Phreatobacter stygius: one gene and its partner. The protein of the gene in region 2 interacts with the protein of the main gene of each other region in a pairwise test. Links are inferred from orthologs where the notes say so. Each region holds a gene or a part of one and is shown on either strand. Other genes may lie near its edges. The genes, in order: E8M01_RS15850 and E8M01_RS11020.

The links.
Region 1: the proteins of E8M01_RS11020 (region 2) and E8M01_RS15850 interact in binary tests that used the Escherichia coli proteins (3 or more experiments, as listed by UniProt). The link is inferred for Phreatobacter stygius from one-to-one orthologs.

Annotation. Positions count from the first base shown.
Region 1 is NZ_CP039690.1:3,381,087-3,391,114, reverse strand. Bases 2,551-5,958 are described here. They hold E8M01_RS15850 ([protein-PII] uridylyltransferase), read left to right. Parts: upstream 2,551-2,944; coding sequence 2,945-5,758; downstream 5,759-5,958. Other genes in these bases: E8M01_RS35070 (hypothetical protein), read right to left, coding at 5,845-5,958; E8M01_RS15855 (gamma-glutamyltransferase family protein), read left to right, coding at 2,551-2,867. Outside these bases: urea ABC transporter ATP-binding protein UrtD, read left to right, coding at 1-426; urea ABC transporter ATP-binding subunit UrtE, read left to right, coding at 430-1,125; more of E8M01_RS15855, read left to right, coding at 1,266-2,550; more of E8M01_RS35070, read right to left, coding at 5,959-6,381; E8M01_RS15840 (transglycosylase domain-containing protein), read left to right, coding at 6,578-8,521; E8M01_RS15835 (XRE family transcriptional regulator), read right to left, coding at 9,204-9,884.
Region 2 is NZ_CP039690.1:2,395,041-2,404,515, reverse strand. Bases 2,327-5,181 are described here. They hold E8M01_RS11020 (P-II family nitrogen regulator), read left to right. Parts: upstream 2,327-3,512; coding sequence 3,513-3,851; downstream 3,852-5,181. Other genes in these bases: E8M01_RS11015 (ammonium transporter), read left to right, coding at 3,894-5,181; tesB (acyl-CoA thioesterase II), read left to right, coding at 2,349-3,212. In the rest of the region: E8M01_RS11040 (ABC transporter ATP-binding protein), read left to right, coding at 1-540; E8M01_RS11035 (ABC transporter permease subunit), read left to right, coding at 546-1,448; E8M01_RS11030 (ABC transporter permease), read left to right, coding at 1,462-2,256; more of E8M01_RS11015, read left to right, coding at 5,182-5,387; E8M01_RS11010 (FtsK/SpoIIIE family DNA translocase), read left to right, coding at 5,489-8,302; E8M01_RS11005 (outer-membrane lipoprotein carrier protein LolA), read left to right, coding at 8,373-9,269; E8M01_RS11000 (cell division protein FtsX), read right to left, coding at 9,276-9,475. UniProt on the Escherichia coli protein: Involved in the regulation of nitrogen metabolism. Regulates the activity of its targets by protein-protein interaction in response to the nitrogen status of the cell.

The DNA of each region.
Region 1 (10,028 bases), 990 kb from region 2 along the record:
GTCAAGGCCGACCGCACCGTGTTCGGTACGCTGTTCTCGCGCCATTCCCGACCGATCATGGCACGCGTCGACGAGATCCTGGGCATTGTCAGGCTCGGCGATCACCGCGCCCGCATGGCCTCCGAACTGTCGCATGGCCAGAAGCAGTGGCTCGAGATCGGCATGCTGCTGGCCCAGGACCCGAAGCTCCTGCTGGTCGACGAGCCTGCCGCCGGCATGACGGATGCCGAAACGGCAGCGACCGCCGACCTGCTGAAGGACATCGCCAAGAGCCATTCGGTCGTCGTGGTGGAACACGACATGGGTTTCATCCGCGAGCTCGGTGTGAAGGTCACCTGCCTGCACGAAGGCTCGGTGCTGGCCGAGGGCACGCTCGATCAGGTCAGTTCCGACGATCGGGTCATCGAAGTCTATCTCGGACGGTAAGTCATGTTGGAAGTCAAAAACGTCGACCTGCATTATGGTGCGGCCCAGGCGCTGCGCGATGTCTCGCTGGCGGTCGTGCCGGGGGCGGTCACCTGCGTGCTCGGCCGCAACGGCGTCGGCAAGAGCTCGCTGTTGCGCGCCATTGTCGGACACCAGCCGATTTCGGCCGGCGAGATCGTGTGGGAAGGGCGCGACATCACCCGCATGCCGCCTTTCGAGCGGGCGCGGCGCGGCATCGCTTATGTTCCGCAAGGCCGGGAGATCTTCCCGCTGTTGACGGTGAAGGAGAACCTGGAGACCGGTTTCGCGCCGCTCCGCCGTTCCGACCGGACGATTCCCGACGACATATTCTCCCTGTTCCCGGTGCTCAGCACCATGCTGGGACGGCGCGGCGGCGATCTCTCAGGCGGCCAGCAGCAGCAACTCGCCATTGGCCGGGCGCTGGTCACCCGGCCGCGCCTGCTGGTGCTCGACGAACCGACCGAGGGCATCCAGCCCTCCATCATCAAGGATATCGGCCGGGCCATCGTCTATCTCCGCCAGAAGGGCGACATCGCGATCCTGCTGGTCGAGCAATATCTGGATTTCGCCGAGGAGCTCGGCAACCGCTTCGCCGTGATGGAACGCGGCCGGGTGGTGCTGTCAGGTGCCAAGGGCGAGGTGTCGCGCGAGGCGCTCGGCCGCTCGATGGCGCTCTAGCCAAAAGGATCGAAGCTTTCGGCTAGAAACAAACGCTTACGCGCGGTGGGATTGCGTCGGGGTTTGCACTGGCGCTACGACGGTTCGCCGTGGGCGCGCTGCTCCGCTATCCTCGGCCAGCATTCGAGGGATCGTTCCTGATGACGCAAGGCCCATTCTCGCGCGGTGTCGTCGCTGCGCCCCATTCGGCCGCGGCCGAGGCCGGGCGTCAGATTCTGGCGGAGGGCGGCAATGCGATCGAAGCGATGATCGCCGCCGCCGCGGCGATTGCAGCGGTCTATCCGCACATGACCCATGTCGGCGGCGACGGCTTCTGGCTGATCCACCAGCCGAACGGCCGGGTGCACGGCATCGAAGCCTGCGGGTTTGCCGGCGAGAGCGCGACCATGCGCTCCTACTGGGACCGCGGCGACTATGAGATCCCGACCCGCGGGCCGCGCGCGGCCCTGACCGTCCCGGGTGCGATCGGTGGCTGGCGCATGGCCAATGCCATGGCCAAGGCCGCCGGTGGCCGGCTGCCTCGCACGGTCCTGCTCGAACCGGCGATCCGCGCCGCGCGCGACGGCTATGTGGTGACGCGGTCGCAGGCGCGGCTGACCGTCGACAAGCTGTTCGAGCTAAAGGATTGTCCCGGCTTTGCCGACACCTTCCTGGTCGACGGACGGCCGCCGGCCGAAGGCACCGTCATGAAACAGCCGGCGCTGGCGGCATCCCTCGAACATATGGCGCGCGCCGGTTTCGAGGATACCTATCGCGGCGATATCGCGCGCGAGCTGGCGAACGATCTGGAAAAGATGGGCGCGCCGGTCAGCCGCGCCGACCTGCAGGCCTATTATGCCGTCGAGCGCGCGCCGCTGACGCTCGACCATTCGCTCGGCCAGATTTTCAACATGCCGCCGCCGACCCAGGGGCTGGCCTCGCTGATGATCCTCGGCATCGTCGACCGGCTGGAAGCGATGCACGGCCCGGTGACGCCAGAGACCGTCGGCTTCGTCCACCGCCTGGTCGAAGCGACCAAGCGCGCCTTCATGATCCGCGACAGTTTCGTGACTGATTTCGACCGGCTCACTGGCGATCCGCAGGACTTCCTGACGATCAAGGCGCTCGACCGCGAGGCGCAGGCGGTGAAGCTGAAGCAGGCACTGGCCTGGCCGCAGCGGGCAGCGCCCGGCGACACAATCTGGATGGGCGCGGCCGATGCCGAGGGCCGCGTCGTCTCCTATATCCAGTCGATCTATTGGGAATTCGGTTCCGGCTGCATCTCGGGCTCGACCGGCTTCCTGATGCAGAACCGCGGCGCCAGCTTCGCCCTCGATCCGAAGGCGGTGAACCCGCTGGAACCGGGGCGCCGGCCGTTCCACACACTCAATCCGGCTCTCGCCAGGCTCCATGACGGCCGGGTGTTTTCTTATGGCACGATGGGCGGCGAGGGCCAGCCGCAGACCCAGGCCATGGTGTTCGAGCGCCATGTCCGTCACGGCGTGCCATTGGACGAGACGCTCGACCGGCCGCGCTGGCTGCTCGGCCGCACCTGGGGTTCGGCGGTCACCGGGCTGCGCCTGGAAAACCGCTTCGATGACAGCCTGGTCACGGCGCTGCAGCGCATGGGCCATGCCGCCGAAACCATTCCCGAGGCCTATTCCGATACGATGGGCCATGCCGGCGGCGTCACCTGGTTCCCGGACCGGTCTATGCTCGGCGCCCATGACCCGCGCGCCGACGGCGGTGCCGCGGGGATCTAGATCGAAAACCTTGGCGATATCGCGCGGTCCATGCGAAACGCGTATGGTCGCCAGTCCGTATGCGACCGTGAGAACCGATGGATCAGACGACCCTCGAAGTCAGCCCGCGCCGACGGGCCGCAGACCACGGCCCGCTGGTCGATCCCGCCGATATCGCCCGCGATATCGGCGCCGTCGGCGTCCATGCCGGCAATAGCCGTGAAGCCCGCGCGGCTGTCGTCCAGATCCTCAAGCGCTGGCTTGCCGAAGCGCGCAAGACGGCCGAGCAGCGGCTGATCGCCGACGCCGACGGGCGCAGCTGCGCCGAGGCCCTGTCGCGCTTCCAGGACGACGTGATCCGCGTCGTCTACGACTGGATCGTCACCAAGCTCTACCCCTCCGACAACCCGTCATCCGGCGAACGGATGACGGTCGTGGCGACCGGCGGTTATGGCCGTGGCATGCTGGCGCCGGGCTCCGACATCGACCTCCTGTTCCTGCTGCCCTACAAGCAGACCGCCTGGGGCGAGAGCGTCGCCGAGGCCATTCTCTACTGCCTGTGGGACATGGGCCTGAAGGTTGGCCACGCCACCCGCTCGGTCGACGAATGCATCCGCCAGGCGCGCGCCGACCAGACCATCCGGACCGCGATCCTGGAGGCGCGCCATATCCTCGGCGACATGGTGCTGTTCAACGAGCTGGAACAGCGCTTCGGCGCCGAGGTGGTGCGTGGCACCGTGCCGCAATTTGTTGCCGCCAAGCTTGCCGAACGCGACGAGCGGCACCGCAAGACCGGCCAGTCGCGTTATCTGGTCGAGCCCAATGTAAAGGACGGCAAGGGGGGCTTACGCGACCTGCACACGCTGTTCTGGATCGCCCGCTACGCCTATCGGGTGAAGACCGATGAGGAACTCGCCAAGAAAGGCGTCTTCACCCGCCGCGAGGCGCAGACCTTCCGGCGCTGCGAGCGGTTCCTCTGGACCGTCCGCTGCCACCTGCATTTTCTCACCGGCCGCGCCGAGGAGCGGCTGTCCTTCGACCTGCAGCGCGAACTGGCGCCGCGCCTCGGCTATCGCGGCCATTCGGGCCTGGTCGATGTCGAGCGCTTCATGAAGCACTATTTCCTGGTGGCCAAGGATGTCGGCGACCTCACCGCCATCCTCTGCGCCGAACTGGAAGAGCGGCACGAAAAGCCGGCGCCGGTGCTCGACCGGTTCATCGCCAGGCTCCGGCCGAAATCGCCGCGCGGCTTCAAGGAGAGCCCGGACTTCCAGATCGATCACGACCGGATCACCGTCTCCGACGCCGAGGCCTTCGCACGTGACCCGGTCAACCTGATCCGCATCTTCGCGCTCGCCGACCGCTACAACCTGGCGCTCCATCCCGACGCCATGCGGCTCTTGACCCGCTCGCTCAAGCTGGTCGACGAAAAGTTGCGCCACGATCCGATCGCCAACCAGCTGTTCATCGCCATCCTCACCTCGGCCAATACCGCCGAGGTGGTGCTCCGGCGCATGAACGAGGCGGGCCTGCTCGGCCGCTTCGTGCCGGATTTCGGCCGCGTCGTGGCGATGATGCAGTTCAACATGTACCACCATTATACGGTGGACGAGCATCTGTTGCGTTGCATCGGCACGCTGCAGCAGATCGAGCGGGGCGGCGATCCGAACCTGGGGCTGGCCGCCGACCTGATCAAGACGATCCAGCCACGCAACCGCGATCTGCTCTATATCACGCTGTTCCTGCATGACATTTCCAAGGGCCGGCCGGAGGATCACTCGATCGCCGGCGCCAAGGTGGCGCGCCGGCTCGGGCCGCGGTTCGGGCTGACCAAGGCCGAGACTGAAACGGTCGCCTGGCTGGTCGAGAACCACCTGGTCATGTCGACCATCGCCCAGTCACGTGATCTCAGCGACCGCAAGACCATCGAGACCTTCGCCGGCGTGGTGCAGTCGCTCGAGCGCATGAAGATGCTGCTGATCCTGACCACGGCCGATATCATCGCCGTCGGGCCCGGCGTCTGGAACGGCTGGAAGAGCCAGTTGCTGCGCACGCTCTATTACGAAACCGAACCGGTGGTGACCGGCGGCTTCTCGGAGGTGAACCGCACGCGGCGGGTCGAAATCGCCCAGGAGGAGTTTCGCCGGACCGTGCCGGAGGCGCTGCCCGATCTCTCCGGCCCGACGCTCGAGGCCTATATCGGCCGTCACTATGCCGCCTATTGGCTGAAGGTCGACCTCGCCACCAAGATCGAACATGCCCGCTTCCTGCTGGCAGCGGAGGCTGCCGGCCAGTCGCTGGCGACCCGCGTCGACCTGGTCGCCGGACAAGGGGTGACACATCTCACCGTGCTCGCCCCCGACCACCCGAGGCTCCTGTCGATCATCGCCGGCGCCTGCGCCGCAGCCGGCGCCAATATCATCGGCGCGCAGATCTACACGACGACCGATGGCCTGGCGCTCGACACGATCTCGATCAGCCGTGGCTTCGATCGCGACGAGGACGAGGAGCGGCGCGCCAAGCGTATTGCCGACAGTATCGAGAAGGCGCTGCGCGGTGAGATCAAGGTCGGCGAGGCGGTCGCGGCGGCACACCGCAAATCATCGGCCCGGCAGCGTTCACGCACCTTCCGGATCGCCCCGGACGTCGCCATCAACAACACCTGGTCGAACCGCTACACGGTGATCGAGGTGTCCGGGCTCGACCGGCCGGGCCTGCTGCACGACCTGACGGCCGCCCTGTCGCGCCACAGCCTGAATATCGGCTCGGCCTATGTCGCGACCTTCGGCGAGAAGGCGGTGGACGTGTTTTATGTCACCGACCTGATGGGCGCCAAGGTGCAGACCGCGCAACGCCAGGCGGCGATCCGCAGGGTGCTGACCAGCGTGCTGGAAGACGACGGCAGCCGCTGAAGGCCGGCTCATCGATCGGGATTGATGAACAAGCCGACCAATCGGGATCGACCGAAACCGATCAATCAGGATTGATGGGAAGACCATCAATCGAGATAGACGATGTCGACCCCTTGGTCGTCGGGCGGGCGGCGGCGCGCCTCGAGTTGAGCCTCGATCTTTTCCAGGCGGCCGTGCAGGACGGCAGCGTCCGAGGCCGGCACAAGGCCGCCATCTTCGGTCTCGAGCAGAACGCGCATGGTGCGTACCCGGGCCAGCAGGGCAATCGACAGGGCTTCGGCGATGATGGTCTCAGACACTCTGTCGCCGGCTTCGGGCGGCACGCCGGCGGGACTTGACGACATCTGCACGGGCTCCAAGAGGAGACGATGTACCCGCCCGGTTGTTTCATGTTTCCTGTCAAAACCCCGGCAAAGCGGTAAATGTCCCTTTACCTTGACCAACAATGAAAGCGTGACGCGATATCGCCTTAACGACCCCTTCATTGCGCCCTGATTATTGCAAAGAAGCGAGGAAAGGGTGCGGCCCATGGCGGGCCGGGTGGTGATATCCAGGGCGATGGCACGGGGACGCGGCGGCAACGATCGAATCGAGCCGAGCTTCGGGACGGCGCGCGGCGGCATGGACCTTCGCGCGATGCCCGAGGACAGACCTTCCGTGCGCGTTGCAAGCCCCGCCAAGCCAGCCAAGCGCCGCCCCGATCCGCAAGACATCCAGGAGCCCGAACCGCGCCCTATGCCACGCAAGCAGCCAAAACGCCGGCCGAGCAAGGATGAGGCGCCAAGGCGCCGCAAACGGCGGGGCATTTTTGGCCGGTTGATGGTCTGGGGTCTGACCGCGGCGGTCTGGGGACTGATCATTTGCGCCGGCGTCGTCGCCTGGTATGCCGCCCGCCTGCCGCCGACCCATACGCTGGAAGTGCCGAGGCGACCGCCGAACATCGCGATCGTTGCCGCCGACGGCGCGGAACTGGCCAATCGCGGCGATACCGGCGGCGCGGCGGTACAGCTCAGAAGCCTGCCGCGCCACGTGCCGCAGGCACTGATCGCCATCGAGGACCGGCGCTTCTATTCACATTTCGGCCTCGACGTGATCGGTCTAACCCGTGCCGTCGTGACCAATATTACCAACCGGGGCGTGTCGCAGGGCGGCTCGACGCTGAGCCAGCAGCTCGCCAAGAACCTGTTCCTGACGCCCGATCGGACCATGGGCCGGAAGATCCAGGAAGCGATCCTGGCGCTCTGGCTGGAGACCAATTATTCCAAGGATCAGATCCTCGAACTCTATCTGAACCGGGTCTATTTCGGCGCCGGCGCCTATGGCATCGAAGCCGCGGCGCGGCGCTATTACGACAAGCCGGCCACCGCGCTGACGCTCGCCGAAGCAGCGACCATTGCCGGCCTGGTCAAGGCGCCCTCGCGGCTGGCGCCAACCCGCAACCCGGAAGCGGCCGAAGCGCGCGCCCAGCTCGTGCTGATGGCCATGGCCGAGCAGGGCTACATCACCGAGGCGCAGGCCAAGGCGGCGATCGCCAATCCGGCCGAAACCAGCCGCACCGCCGCCAGCGGCTCGATCAATTATGTCGCCGACTGGGTCATGGACCTGCTGGACGATTATGTCGGCAAGGTCGAGACCGACCTGGTGATCGAAACCACCATCGTCGCGCCGCTGCAGCAGGCCGCCGAGGCCGCGCTGAACGAGGTGCTTTCGCGCAGCGGCACGCGGTACGACGTGCGCCAGGGCGCCGTGGTCGTGCTCGATACCGAAGGCGCGGTGCGCGCTTTGGTCGGCGGCCGCGACTATGCCCAAAGCCAGTTCAACCGTGCGGTGGCGGCCCGGCGTCAGCCCGGTTCGGCGTTCAAGGCCTTCGTCTATCTGAGCGCGCTGGAGCGCGGCATGACGCCCGACACGACCCGGGCCGACGCGCCAGTGGCCATCGCCGGCTGGCGTCCGGAAAACTATACTCGCGACTATCGCGGCGAGGTGACGCTGTCGACGGCGCTGTCCGCCTCGCTCAACACGGTCGCCGTCCGGCTGACCAATGAGGTCGGGCCGCGCAGCGTCGTGCGCACCGCCCAGAAGCTCGGCATCGGCTCGCCGCTGCAGGCCAATCCGTCGATCTCGCTCGGCACCTCGGAAGTGACGCTGCTCGAGCTGACCGGGGCCTATGTGCCCTTCGCCAATGGCGGCAACGGCGTGATCCCGCATGTCATCACCCGCATCCGCACCACCAATGGCCGTGTGCTGTTCCGGCGCACGCCGGTCAATCCGGGCCGGGTCATCGAGCCGCAGCATTCGGCGATGATGAACGCCATGATGCACGAAACCACGGTCTCGGGCACGGCCCGCGCGCTCAGGCTGCCCGGCTGGATCGCCGCCGGCAAGAGCGGCACCAGCCAGGATTTCCGCGACGCCTGGTTCCTCGGTTATACCGGCCGCTATGTCGCCGGTGTCTGGCTCGGCAATGACGACGGCCAGCCGACCAAGCGGCTGTCCGGCGGCAGCCTGCCGGTCGAGATCTGGAACCGGGTCATGGCCGAGGCCCATCGTGGCCAGCAGGTCGTCGATCTGCCGGGCAACTGGCGCTCCTTCGGTGTTCCGACCCGCGCCCTGCCTGGTGAGATCATCGATCAGCCGATGCTGATGTCCCGCACCGACCAGGCACCGCGGCGGGTGGCCGGCCGGTCAGGCGAACCTGAAAACCGCGGCGACGTGATCCGTCCGCAGCCGGGCGCAGGCTTCTTCGACCGCTTCTTCCGCTGACTTTGTACCTGTAACGCGAAGCATCAGGTGGCATCCCGCAGGGGCCGGCAAGATGCCGCGGGGGTTGGGAAAGTTGTCATTATCGCAGAGGCTTGAGGTGCGGCGGGGACCGGGCCGGGCGGATCGCGGGGGGCGGGGCCGGCGATGGATCGCATGGCAGTGGTCGGTGATCCGAGCCGCCGGAGTGCCGGCAAGGCGGCGGAACCGGGCGTGGCGGCGGCGCCAACCGTGACCGCGGCGGCGGCCCCCGGGGCGGGCGCGGTCGGCCGGTTGTTGTGTTCGGAAGATCAAGCGCTTGCGCCGGGAATGACCGGGCCGCGGGCGGCGGCGAACCGTGACCGCCGGCCCCGGGGGCCGAAGCGAGGCCGCGGGAGATTGCCGGCCAAGCGAGCCGGCCAGGCGTGCAGGCCAAGCGACCCGGCCGAACGTCCAGGTCAAACGTCCAGGCGAACCGGTCAAACGTCCAGGCCAGGCGTCCGGGCCAAGGGTGCAGGCCAAGGGTGCAGGCCAAGGGTGCAGGTCAAGGGCGCAGGTCGACGTCGCCGTGGCCGGACGACGCCATGTCGAGATGATGCGTCGCGGCGGCGGCCGGCGGCCGGGGGCCGGCTGGACGGACGCGCGGCAGGGGATCTGTCTGCCACGCCGGCGGGCGGTTCAGGCGGTGGTCCGGGCCTGGCGGGGCTCAGAACAGGCGCTCGCTCCAGAACACCCGGCCGACGACCTCGAGCTGGTCGAGCCGGTCGCGCGCCAGCCGGTCCGGGCCGTAGAGCGCGGCATTGTCGGAAATGAAGATCAGGCTGCCGTCGAGGCCGCGCTGGATCCGCTTGATGCGCGCCTGGTCGTCGACCACGAAGGCATAGATGGCGTCCTCGACAATGTCGCGCCTGCCGGTATCGACCAGCACCAGGGCCTGGTCGGCAATGGTTGGCCACATGCTGTCGCCGGCGGCGCGGATGGCATGGGCCCTGGCGGGATCGACGCCGTGGCGCCTGAGCTTATCGAACGAGAAGGGCAGCCGGCCGACAATTTCGGCGCGCTCGTTCCAGCGGCCGGGCCCGGCCGCCGCCGCGACATTGAGAATGGCAAGCTGGACGGTGTCGGGATCGGCCTCGATGCCGATGCCGGCCTCGTCGGGTGCGGCGCCGGCCGGTGCGGCGCGCTCCGAAAGCCCGGCGAGCCAGTCCAGCGAGACCCCGCAGGCCTGCGCGATGACCGCGAGCTTGCCGATCTTCGGGTCGGCCTTGCTGGCGAGATAGAGCTGCAGGGTGCGTTCCGACACGCCGGTCGCCCGCGCGACCCGGCGCGGGCCGCCGGCTGCGGCGATGGCCCGGCGCAGCCGGTTCGCCAGCAGCCTTGATGCCATTTCTTGCGCATCATCCATCATATTGGCCCCAATTTAGGCAATTCACGTTCTCTTCTCGTTGTAGGCGCTTCGGCATCGCACTACAAGCAACATAAGTTGCCTTTCGATGCTTGCGACGGCGACGTGAATGACCTGACCTGCGGG
Region 2 (9,475 bases):
CTCGGCATCACTTTTGTCATCGTCACCCATGACCAGGACGAAGCGATGACCATGGCGACCCGCATCGCGGTGATGGACAAGGGCCATGTGGTACAGGTGGCGCCGCCGCCGGTGATCTACGAGGCACCGGCGAGCCGTTATGTCGCCGGCTTCATTGGCGACATCAACCTGATCGAGGGCAAGGTCGCGGCGGTCGAGGGCGGGCGTGCGACGATCGAGACGGCGATTGCCGGACGGGTCAGCGTCGAGGCGGCCGAGGCCGTGTCGGCCGGCCAGGCGGTGGCGGTTGCCTGGCGGCCGGAGAAGACCCGCATCCTCAGGAGCGGCGAGCCGGCTCCCGACGGCTGGACGGTGATCGACGGCGTCGTCAACGATATCGGCTATCTCGGCGACTGGACCACCTATGTGATCGGGGCCGGCGGCCTGCGCTTGCGCGCCGCGGTCGCCAATGCCGCGCGCCTGGTCGAGCGGCCGATCACCTGGGGCGAGCCGGTGCGCCTGGCGGTCGCGGCCGACGCGCTCGTCCTGTTGACCCGGTAGCGGCCATGAGCGATCGCGCCACCCGCCGCGTCACCATCCTGGTGCCCTATCTCTGGCTGGCGCTGTTCTTCCTGGTGCCCTTCGCCATCGTCGCGAAAATGTCGCTGTCGCAGGTGGCGACCGCGGTACCGCCTTATGAGCCGGTCTTCCAGGCTGGCGACGGCCTGGCCGGCTGGCTCGACAAGGCAGGCCAGCTGTCATTGGCCAATTATGGCGTGATCGTCGGCGACAGTCTCTATATCGACGCCTTCGTCTCATCGCTCCGGATCGCCGTGATCGGCACCTTGATCCTGCTGATCATCGGTTACCCCATGGCCCATGCCATGGCCCGCGCTCCGGAACGGTTCAGGCCGCTCCTGGTCATGGCGGTGATCCTGCCGTTCTGGACCAGCTTCCTGATCCGGGTCTATGCCTGGATCGGCATCCTCAAACCCGAAGGGCTGTTGAACGAACTGCTGCTCGGCCTCGGCCTGATCGGCACGCGCCTGCAGATCGCCAATACCGAGACGGCGATCCTGATCGGGGTGGTCTATTCCTACCTGCCCTTCATGGTGCTGCCGCTCTATGCGGCGCTGGAGCGGATCGACCGGAGCCTCTTGGAAGCGGCCAATGATCTGGGCTGCCCGCCCTGGCTGGCGTTCTGGCGCATCACCGTGCCGCTGACCTTGCCGGGCATCATTGCCGGCTGCTTCCTGTGTTTCATCCCGATCACCGGAGAAGTGGTGATCCCGGATCTGCTCGGCGGCTCGGAAACCCTGATGATCGGCAAGACGTTGTGGACCGAGTTCTTCGCCAATCGCGACTGGCCGGTGGCGTCAGCCGTCGCCATCCTGCTGCTCGTCGTGCTGGTCGGGCCGATCATGGTCTATCAGCACCTGCAGGCGCGCCAGCTGGAAGCTGCCCGATGAAGAGGGACTGGCGATGAACCGGCGCTCCCGCCTGATCGACGCCACCGCGCTGACGCTCGGCTTCGGCTTCCTCTACCTGCCGATCGTCATCCTGATCGTGTTCTCGTTCAATGCCAGCCAGCTGGTCACCGTCTGGGGCGGCTTTTCGACGCGCTGGTACAGCGCGATCCTGGACAACCGCCAGCTCCTCGATTCGGCCTGGATGACCGCCAAGGTCGCGTTCGTCTCGGCGGTCATCGCCACCGTCATCGGCACCTTCGCGGCGCTCGCGCTGACCCGCTACCTGCGCTTTCGCGGGCGCTTCCTGTTCACCGGCATGGTCTATGCGCCGCTGGTCATGCCCGAGGTGATCACCGGACTGTCGCTGCTTCTCCTGTTCGTCTCGCTCGGCATCGATCGCGGCTTCTGGACGGTGACGGTGGCGCACGCGACCTTCACGCTCGGCTTCGTGGCGGTGGTGGTGCAGTCGCGGCTGGTCAGTTTCGATGCGTCGCTGGAAGAGGCGGCGGCCGATCTCGGCGCTTCGCCGGCCCAGGTGTTCTTCCGGGTCACCCTGCCGATCATCGCCCCGGCGGTCATCGCAGGCTTCCTGCTCGCCTTCACGCTCTCGCTCGACGATCTGGTGATCGCGAGCTTCACCACCGGCCCCGGGGCAACCACCTTGCCAATGCGCATCTACAGCCAGGTCCGGCTCGGCGTGACGCCGGAAATCAACGCGATCTGCACGCTGATGATCGCGGCGGTGACGATTGCGGTGATCGCCGCCTCGCTCGCCACCAAACGGGATGCGCTCGCCAAGCGGCAGTAGTTGGAAGGGATCGTGGCCGGGAGGGGTTGACCTCGATCCGTCCAAGATGGTCTCTGCGATCAGTCTAAGCCCTCGCCGGAGCCTTCCCGCTCATGTCCGCAGCCGTCGACCGCCTCTTGAAGATCCTCGATCTCGAGCGGCTCGAGGTGAACCTGTTCCGCGGCCAGAGCCCGAAAGAGGGCTGGCAGCGGGTGTTCGGCGGCCAGGTGATCGGCCAGGCGCTGGTCGCTGCCTGCCGCACCGTCGAGGCCCGCGCACCGCATTCGCTGCATGCCTATTTCGTGCTGCCCGGCGATCCCAAGGCGCCGATCATCTATGAGGTCGAGCGCATTCGTGACGGCAAGAGCTTTTCGACCCGGCGGGTGCTGGCGATCCAGCACGGCGCCGCGATCTTTTCGCTGTCCGCCTCGTTTCAGGTCGAAGAGGGTGGTTTCGAGCATCAGTTCGGCATGCCCGACGTGCCGCCGCCGGAGAGCCTGCCGGCGGAGGCCGAGATCGGCCGCAATCTCGACCCCGCGGCGCCGCCGGCGGTGAAGGCCTATTTCGCCCGTGAGCGGCCGATCGAATTGCGTCCGGTCGAACTTGAGCGTTATCGCGGCGTGCGTCAGCCCGAGGGCAAATTCCACGCCTGGATCCGGGCGACCGGCACCTTGCCTGACGATCCGATCGTCCATCGCTGCGTGCTGGCCTATGCCTCCGACATGACGCTTTTGGATGCAGCGCTGATCCCGCATGGGCGGACCCTGTTCGATGCGACGATCCAGGGCGCCAGCCTCGACCACGCCATGTGGTTCCACCGACCGTTCCGCGCCGACCAATGGCTGCTCTATGCGCAGGATTCGCCGTCGTCCCAGGGCGCGCGCGGCTTTTCGCGTGGCTCGATCTTCACCCGCGACGGGTTGCTGGTGGCGTCAGTCGCCCAGGAAGGGTTGATCCGGCCGCTTCGCGGCACGTGACCGGTTTCCGATTCTGCACATTTCCTGGGCAATCCGCCATGGCAAAGCTGCGGCGGCTTTATGGCACGCTTTGTATTGCCTATTGTTTGGGCAAAAATCAGAGAAAGCTCTCGGAGAGACTTCCGGAGCCCTATCTATCTATTTGAAATAACTTCATTTTTCAGAGCCGTGTGCGACTGGCACGCGACTTGATTCCCTGTCCCTGGTTCGGATCGCAGCCCCCGCTCGGGTTGGGCCGAAGAGCCGCCAGCAACGCTTCAACCCGGTGCCTTCCGGCGAAGCCAATTCGGGGATGTCGATATGAAAATCGTGATGGCTATCATCAAGCCATTCAAACTGGAGGAGGTCCGCGATGCCTTGACCGGCATCGGGGTCCACGGCCTCACCGTGACGGAAGTGAAGGGCTATGGCCGCCAGAAGGGCCATACCGAGATCTATCGCGGCGCCGAATATGCCGTCAGCTTCCTGCCGAAGCTGAAGATCGAGGTGGCTGTCCCGGCCGGCGACGTCGACAAGGTCGTCGCGGCCATCGCAGGCGCCGCCAAGACCGGCCAGATCGGCGACGGCAAGATCTTCGTGACCTCGATCGAGCATGCCGTGCGCATCCGCACCGGCGAGACCGACGTCGACGCGCTCTGACGCGGCCCCCAAACGCCCAATATCCTTCCGGAGTACTCCCACATGACCAAGTCCATATGTTCCCGGTGGGGCTTCACGGCGCTTGCGCTGTTGGCCGCCGCGGCAGTCTTCGTCGAACCGGCGCTGGCCCAGGCGCCGGCGCCGACGCCGCCGAAGCCCAATCCGGGTGACACCGCCTGGATGCTGGTTTCCTCGGTGCTGGTGCTGTTGATGACGGTTCCGGGCCTGGCGCTGTTTTATGGCGGCCTCGTGCGCACCAAGAACATGCTGTCGGTGCTCACCCAGATCTTCGTGATCGTTGCTCTCGTGGCGATCATCTGGGTGGTCTATGGCTACTCGCTCACCTTCACCAGCGGCGGCGGGCTCAATGCCTATATCGGCGGCTTCTCCAAGGCCTTCCTGATCGGGGTCGATGCCAATTCGACCGCCGCGACCTTCTCGAACGGCGTGGTGATCCCCGAACTCGCCTATATCTGCTTCCAGATGACCTTCGCCTGCATCACGCCGGCGCTGATCATCGGCGCCATCGCCGAGCGGGCGAAGTTCTCCGCGGTCATCCTGTTCGTGGTCCTGTGGGTGACCTTCATTTACTTCCCGATCGCCCATATGGTCTGGTACTGGGCCGGTCCCGACGCTATTGCCGACGCGGTCAAGGCGGTCGCAGCAGCCGGTGCCGACGCAGCCGCCAAGGCGGCGGCCGAAGCCAAGCTCGCCGCGGTCAAGGCCGATGCCGGCCTGATCTATCAGTGGGGTGCTCTCGACTTCGCCGGCGGTACGGTGGTCCATATCAATGCCGGCATTGCCGGCCTGGTCGGCTGCCTCGTCATCGGCAAGCGCATCGGTTACGGCAAGGAACTGATGCCGCCCCATTCGCTGGTCATGACCCTGATCGGCGCCGCCCTGCTCTGGGTCGGCTGGTTCGGCTTCAATGCCGGCTCCAACCTCGAAGCCAATGGCACGGCGGCGCTCGCCATGATGAACACCTTGGTGGCGACGGCCGCCGCGGCGCTGTCCTGGCTGTTCGTCGAATGGGCGGCCAAGGGCAAGCCCTCGCTGCTCGGCGCGGTCTCCGGTGCCGTTGCCGGTCTGGTCGCGGTGACACCCGCTTCGGGTTTCGCCGGGCCGATGGGCTCGATCGTCCTCGGCCTGGTCGCCGGCGGCGTCTGCTTCGTCTTCTGCTCGACGGTGAAGAACGCCTTCGGCTACGACGACTCGCTCGACGTCTTCGGCATCCATTGCGTCGGCGGCATCATCGGCGCCCTGGCGACCGGCATTCTGGTCAATACCTCGCTCGGCGGCGTCGGCATCCCCGACTACGAAACCAAGCCGGGCGAACTGGCGGTCGCGGCCTATGAATTCGGCCCGGCCTTCATGGCCCAGGTCAAGGCGGTGCTTCTGACCCTGGTCTGGTCCGGCGTCGGCTCGCTGGTGCTGTTCAAGATCGTCGACGTGATCGTCGGCCTGAGGGTTTCCGCCGACCGCGAGCGCGAGGGTCTCGATCTCGCCGAGCATGGCGAGCGGGCTTACAATCCCTGAGCCTGACCGCCTGCTTTCGAGACTCGACACGACCCCCGGCGCAGCGCGCCGGGGGTTTTCTTTATGCCGGCAGCAGGGCGCGCGACCCGGCCAATCGGGCGATGGTTAATCACCCGTCAACCCTTGCCTCGCTAAGTTCAGGTTCACGAACCGGATGGCTTTCCGGGGCGTCCGCCTGCGCGCGGATGTCCCGTCCGGCCCTCCCTTCACAGGATGCGACCGACATGGCTGTGGCGCGGCGGCATACCGGGCTTTCGATCTTTCCCGAAGCGATGAAGGGTGCAATGCGCCGCAAGATCCGACAGATCGGCGGCCTTGCGATCCTTGCCGCCGTCGGCCTGGCCGCGCTTGCCCTGATGACCTGGACCGCCGGCGATCCGTCGCTCAGCCATGCCACCAATGCGCCGGTGAAGAACTGGGTCGGCCGTCCCGGCGCGATCCTCGCCGATCTGCTCATGCAGCTGTTCGGGCTCGGCGCCATTGGCCTCATCGGGGTCGCGGCGGCGTGGGGCTGGCGCTTCGTCACCAACCGGCCGTTCGATCGCGAAGGCCTGCGGATTCCGCTCGGCATCGCCGCCGGCATGATCCTGGCGGTTGCCGCTTCCGTGGTGCAGGCGCCGCGCGGCTGGCCGCTGCCGACCGGTATCGGCGGTGTCATCGGCGACGGCGGCCTGGCGGTGATCAGCGCGGTTGCCGGCAATCTCTCCGGCCTGACGCGCGGCTTCGTCGCCATTGCCATTCTGGGGCTTGGGCTGTTCGTCGCGGCGATCGCCGCCGGCGTCATGATCAAGGCGGCCCGGCCGCCCGAGGAGGAGCTCGCCGACGAGCTGGCCCCGGCGCGGGCGGTGCGCGTGCGCGGCAGCGACGACCAGGAGCCGGGACGGCTCAGCGGCTTTGCCGCCAACAGCCTCGGCGCGCTGGCCCATGGCGTCCTGTCGGCCAAGGCCAAGCTGAAGCGCATGGCGGGCGAAGCGCCGGATCTGGCGCGCGCCGCGGCCGGCGCGCCTGCCGGCCGCGCCGAACCGGCGACACCGGGTCTCGCCGCACGCGCGAAAGCCTTCTTCACCGAACCGGACGACGACTTTCCGGTGGCCGCCCGGGCAACCGGCGCGCGCCGCGAGCCGGTGGTCGAGGCGGCCGCCGAACGGGCGCCCAGGACCTATCACGCGCCGCCGGCCCGGGTCCGTCAGGACGAGCCGGAGGTGGATGCACCGCGCATCGCGCCGGGCCTCGCCGGCCGGCCGCCCGTCGACGACGAACCGCCATTCGAGGTCGAACCCCGCCCAGCCGCCGATGGCCGTGGCCCGCGTATTCACGCGCCGGCACCCGCCCCCCGCCCGGTGGCGGTCCAGCAGAAGCTGCCGCTGCCGCCGCCCGACGGCATCGACGACAGCTATGAGCTGCCGCCGCTCGACCTGCTGACCGAACCCAAGCCCTCCGAACGCGACGTCTCGATGTCGACCGAGGCGCTGCAGGACAATGCCGCGACGCTCGCCTCGGTGCTCGACGATTTCGGCGTGCGTGGCGAGATTATCAATGTCCGGCCAGGCCCGGTGGTGACGCTCTACGAGCTCGAGCCGGCGCCGGGCACGCGCTCCAACCGGGTGATCGGCCTTGCCGACGATATCGCCCGCTCCATGTCGGCGGTCTCGGCGCGCGTCGCGCTGGTGCCAGGCCGCAATGCCATCGGCATCGAACTGCCCAATGCCAGGCGCGAAAACGTGCTGCTGCGCGAAATGCTGGCGAGCCAGGATTTCATCACCGCCAAGGAAAAGCTGCCGATCGCGCTCGGCAAGACCATTGGCGGCGATCCGGTGATCGCCGATCTCGCCAAGATGCCGCATCTGCTGGTGGCCGGTACCACCGGCTCGGGCAAGTCGGTCGCCATCAACACGATGATCCTGTCGCTGGTCTACCGGCTGACGCCGGCGCAGTGCCGGCTGATCATGGTCGATCCGAAAATGCTCGAATTGTCGATCTATGACGGCATTCCGCATCTGCTCACCCCTGTCGTCACCGACCCGAAAAAGGCGGTCGTGGCGCTCAAATGGGCGGTGCGCGAGATGGAAGAGCGCTACAAGAAAATGTCGAAGCTCGGCGTGCGCAATATCGACGGCTTCAATGCCCGCATGGCGCAAGCCCGTTCGAAGGGCGAATTGCTGACCCGCACCGTCCAGACCGGCTTCGACCGGGAAACCGGCGAGGCGGTCTACGAGCAGGAGGAGATGGGCCTCGACCCGATCCCCTATATCGTCGTCATCGTCGACGAAATGGCCGACCTGATGATGGTCGCGGGCAAGGACATCGAAGGCGCCATCCAGCGTCTGGCCCAGATGGCGCGCGCCGCCGGCATCCACCTGATCATGGCGACCCAGCGTCCGTCGGTCGACGTCATCACCGGCACGATCAAGGCGAACTTCCCGACCCGCATCTCGTTCCAGGTGACCTCGAAGATCGACAGCCGCACCATTCTGGGCGAGCAGGGTGCCGAGCAGCTGCTCGGCCGCGGCGACATGCTGTTCATGGCCGGCGGCGGCCGGATCAGCCGCGTCCACGGCCCGTTCGTCTCGGACGAGGAGGTCGAGCGGATCGTCGGTCATCTGAAGCAGCAGGGCGCGCCCGACTATCTGGAATCGGTCACCACCGATGACGAGGAGGCCGCCGACGGCGAGGGCGAGGACGGCGCCGTGTTCGACAAGGGCGCTTTCGGCGACGAACCGGCGGATCTCTACGACCGGGCGATCCAGGTGGTCATGCGCGACAAGAAGGCGTCGACCTCCTATATCCAGAGGCGGCTGCAGATCGGTTACAACCGCGCCGCCTCATTGATCGAGCGGATGGAGCGGGAAGGTATCGTCGGACCGGCGAATCATGCAGGCAAGCGTGAGATCCTGCTGCCCGAGGGCGCGGATTGAGGGCCGGGTTTCGCCTCGAATTCGCCCTATCGACTGCCTATCACCCGCGCCAGCCAATCATGGAGCTGCGATGACGAGACGCCTGACAATCGCGGGACCGGCCTGTCTGCTGCTGGCCGGGGTCGCGCTGTTCGGGGCGGCCTCGCTTGCGGCTGCCTCCGACCGCCCGATCATGCTCGCCCAGGGCGCGCCGCTTCAGCTCGGCCCGGCATCCGGCCCGGCACCCGGCGCGGCAGCGCCGTCAGGCGGCCCGCCGCGGGTTGCGCCAGTGCCGGCCGTGCGTCCCTCGACCGATTCGCCGACCGCGCCCGCCATGCCGCAGCCGCCCGGCCCGGCAGCCGCGCCGGCGCCGGCGCCGACCACGACGGCCGCCGGGCCGTTGACCCCGCCGGTCCGGCGTCAGGCGCCGCGCGCCGCCCGCGGCATCGACGCCGATACGCGTGACATCGCCCAGCAGGTGAACGCCTATTTCAACGGCATCCGCTTCATGCAGGGCGATTTCGTCCAGGTCGGGCCGGACGGCCGGCGCACCACCGGCAAGCTCTATCTCGACAAGCCCGGCAAGATCCGCTTCCAGTACAATGCGCCGAGCCCGGTCGAGATCATCGCCGACGGCCAGTCGGTGGCGGTGCGCGACCGACGGCTGAACACGCAAGACATCTATCCCCTGTCGCAGACGCCGTTGCGTTTCCTGCTGTCGGATCGTGTCGACATCCTGCGCGACGCCAATGTCACGTCGGTCACCCGCGATCCCGACTATGTCATCGTGATGCTGGAGGAACGCCAGGCCATCGGCGGCACCAACCGGCTGATGATCCTGTTCAATGCCAATGACTTCACGCTCCGGCAGTGGACGGTGTTCGACGCACAGGGCTACGAGACCTCGGTCGCCGTGCACAATCTCGACACCAGCCGCAGGCCGGACCAGCGGCAGTTCCGGATCAATTACGAGCGGATCCTACAGTAGCAGGTTCTAGTCGATCGCGTTCAAGGTCCGCATGACCGTCCAGCGCGAGGTCAGCGCGGCGACCGTGGTGACCAGCACGACCAGCACGACAATGCCGACATAACCGGTCGAGCCGAGCGAGAACGTGCCGAACAGAGCCTCGATCTGATCGCCGCCGGCGGTGGCGCGCCAGCGCGAGGCGATGAGGCCGGCGGTCAGGATCGAGA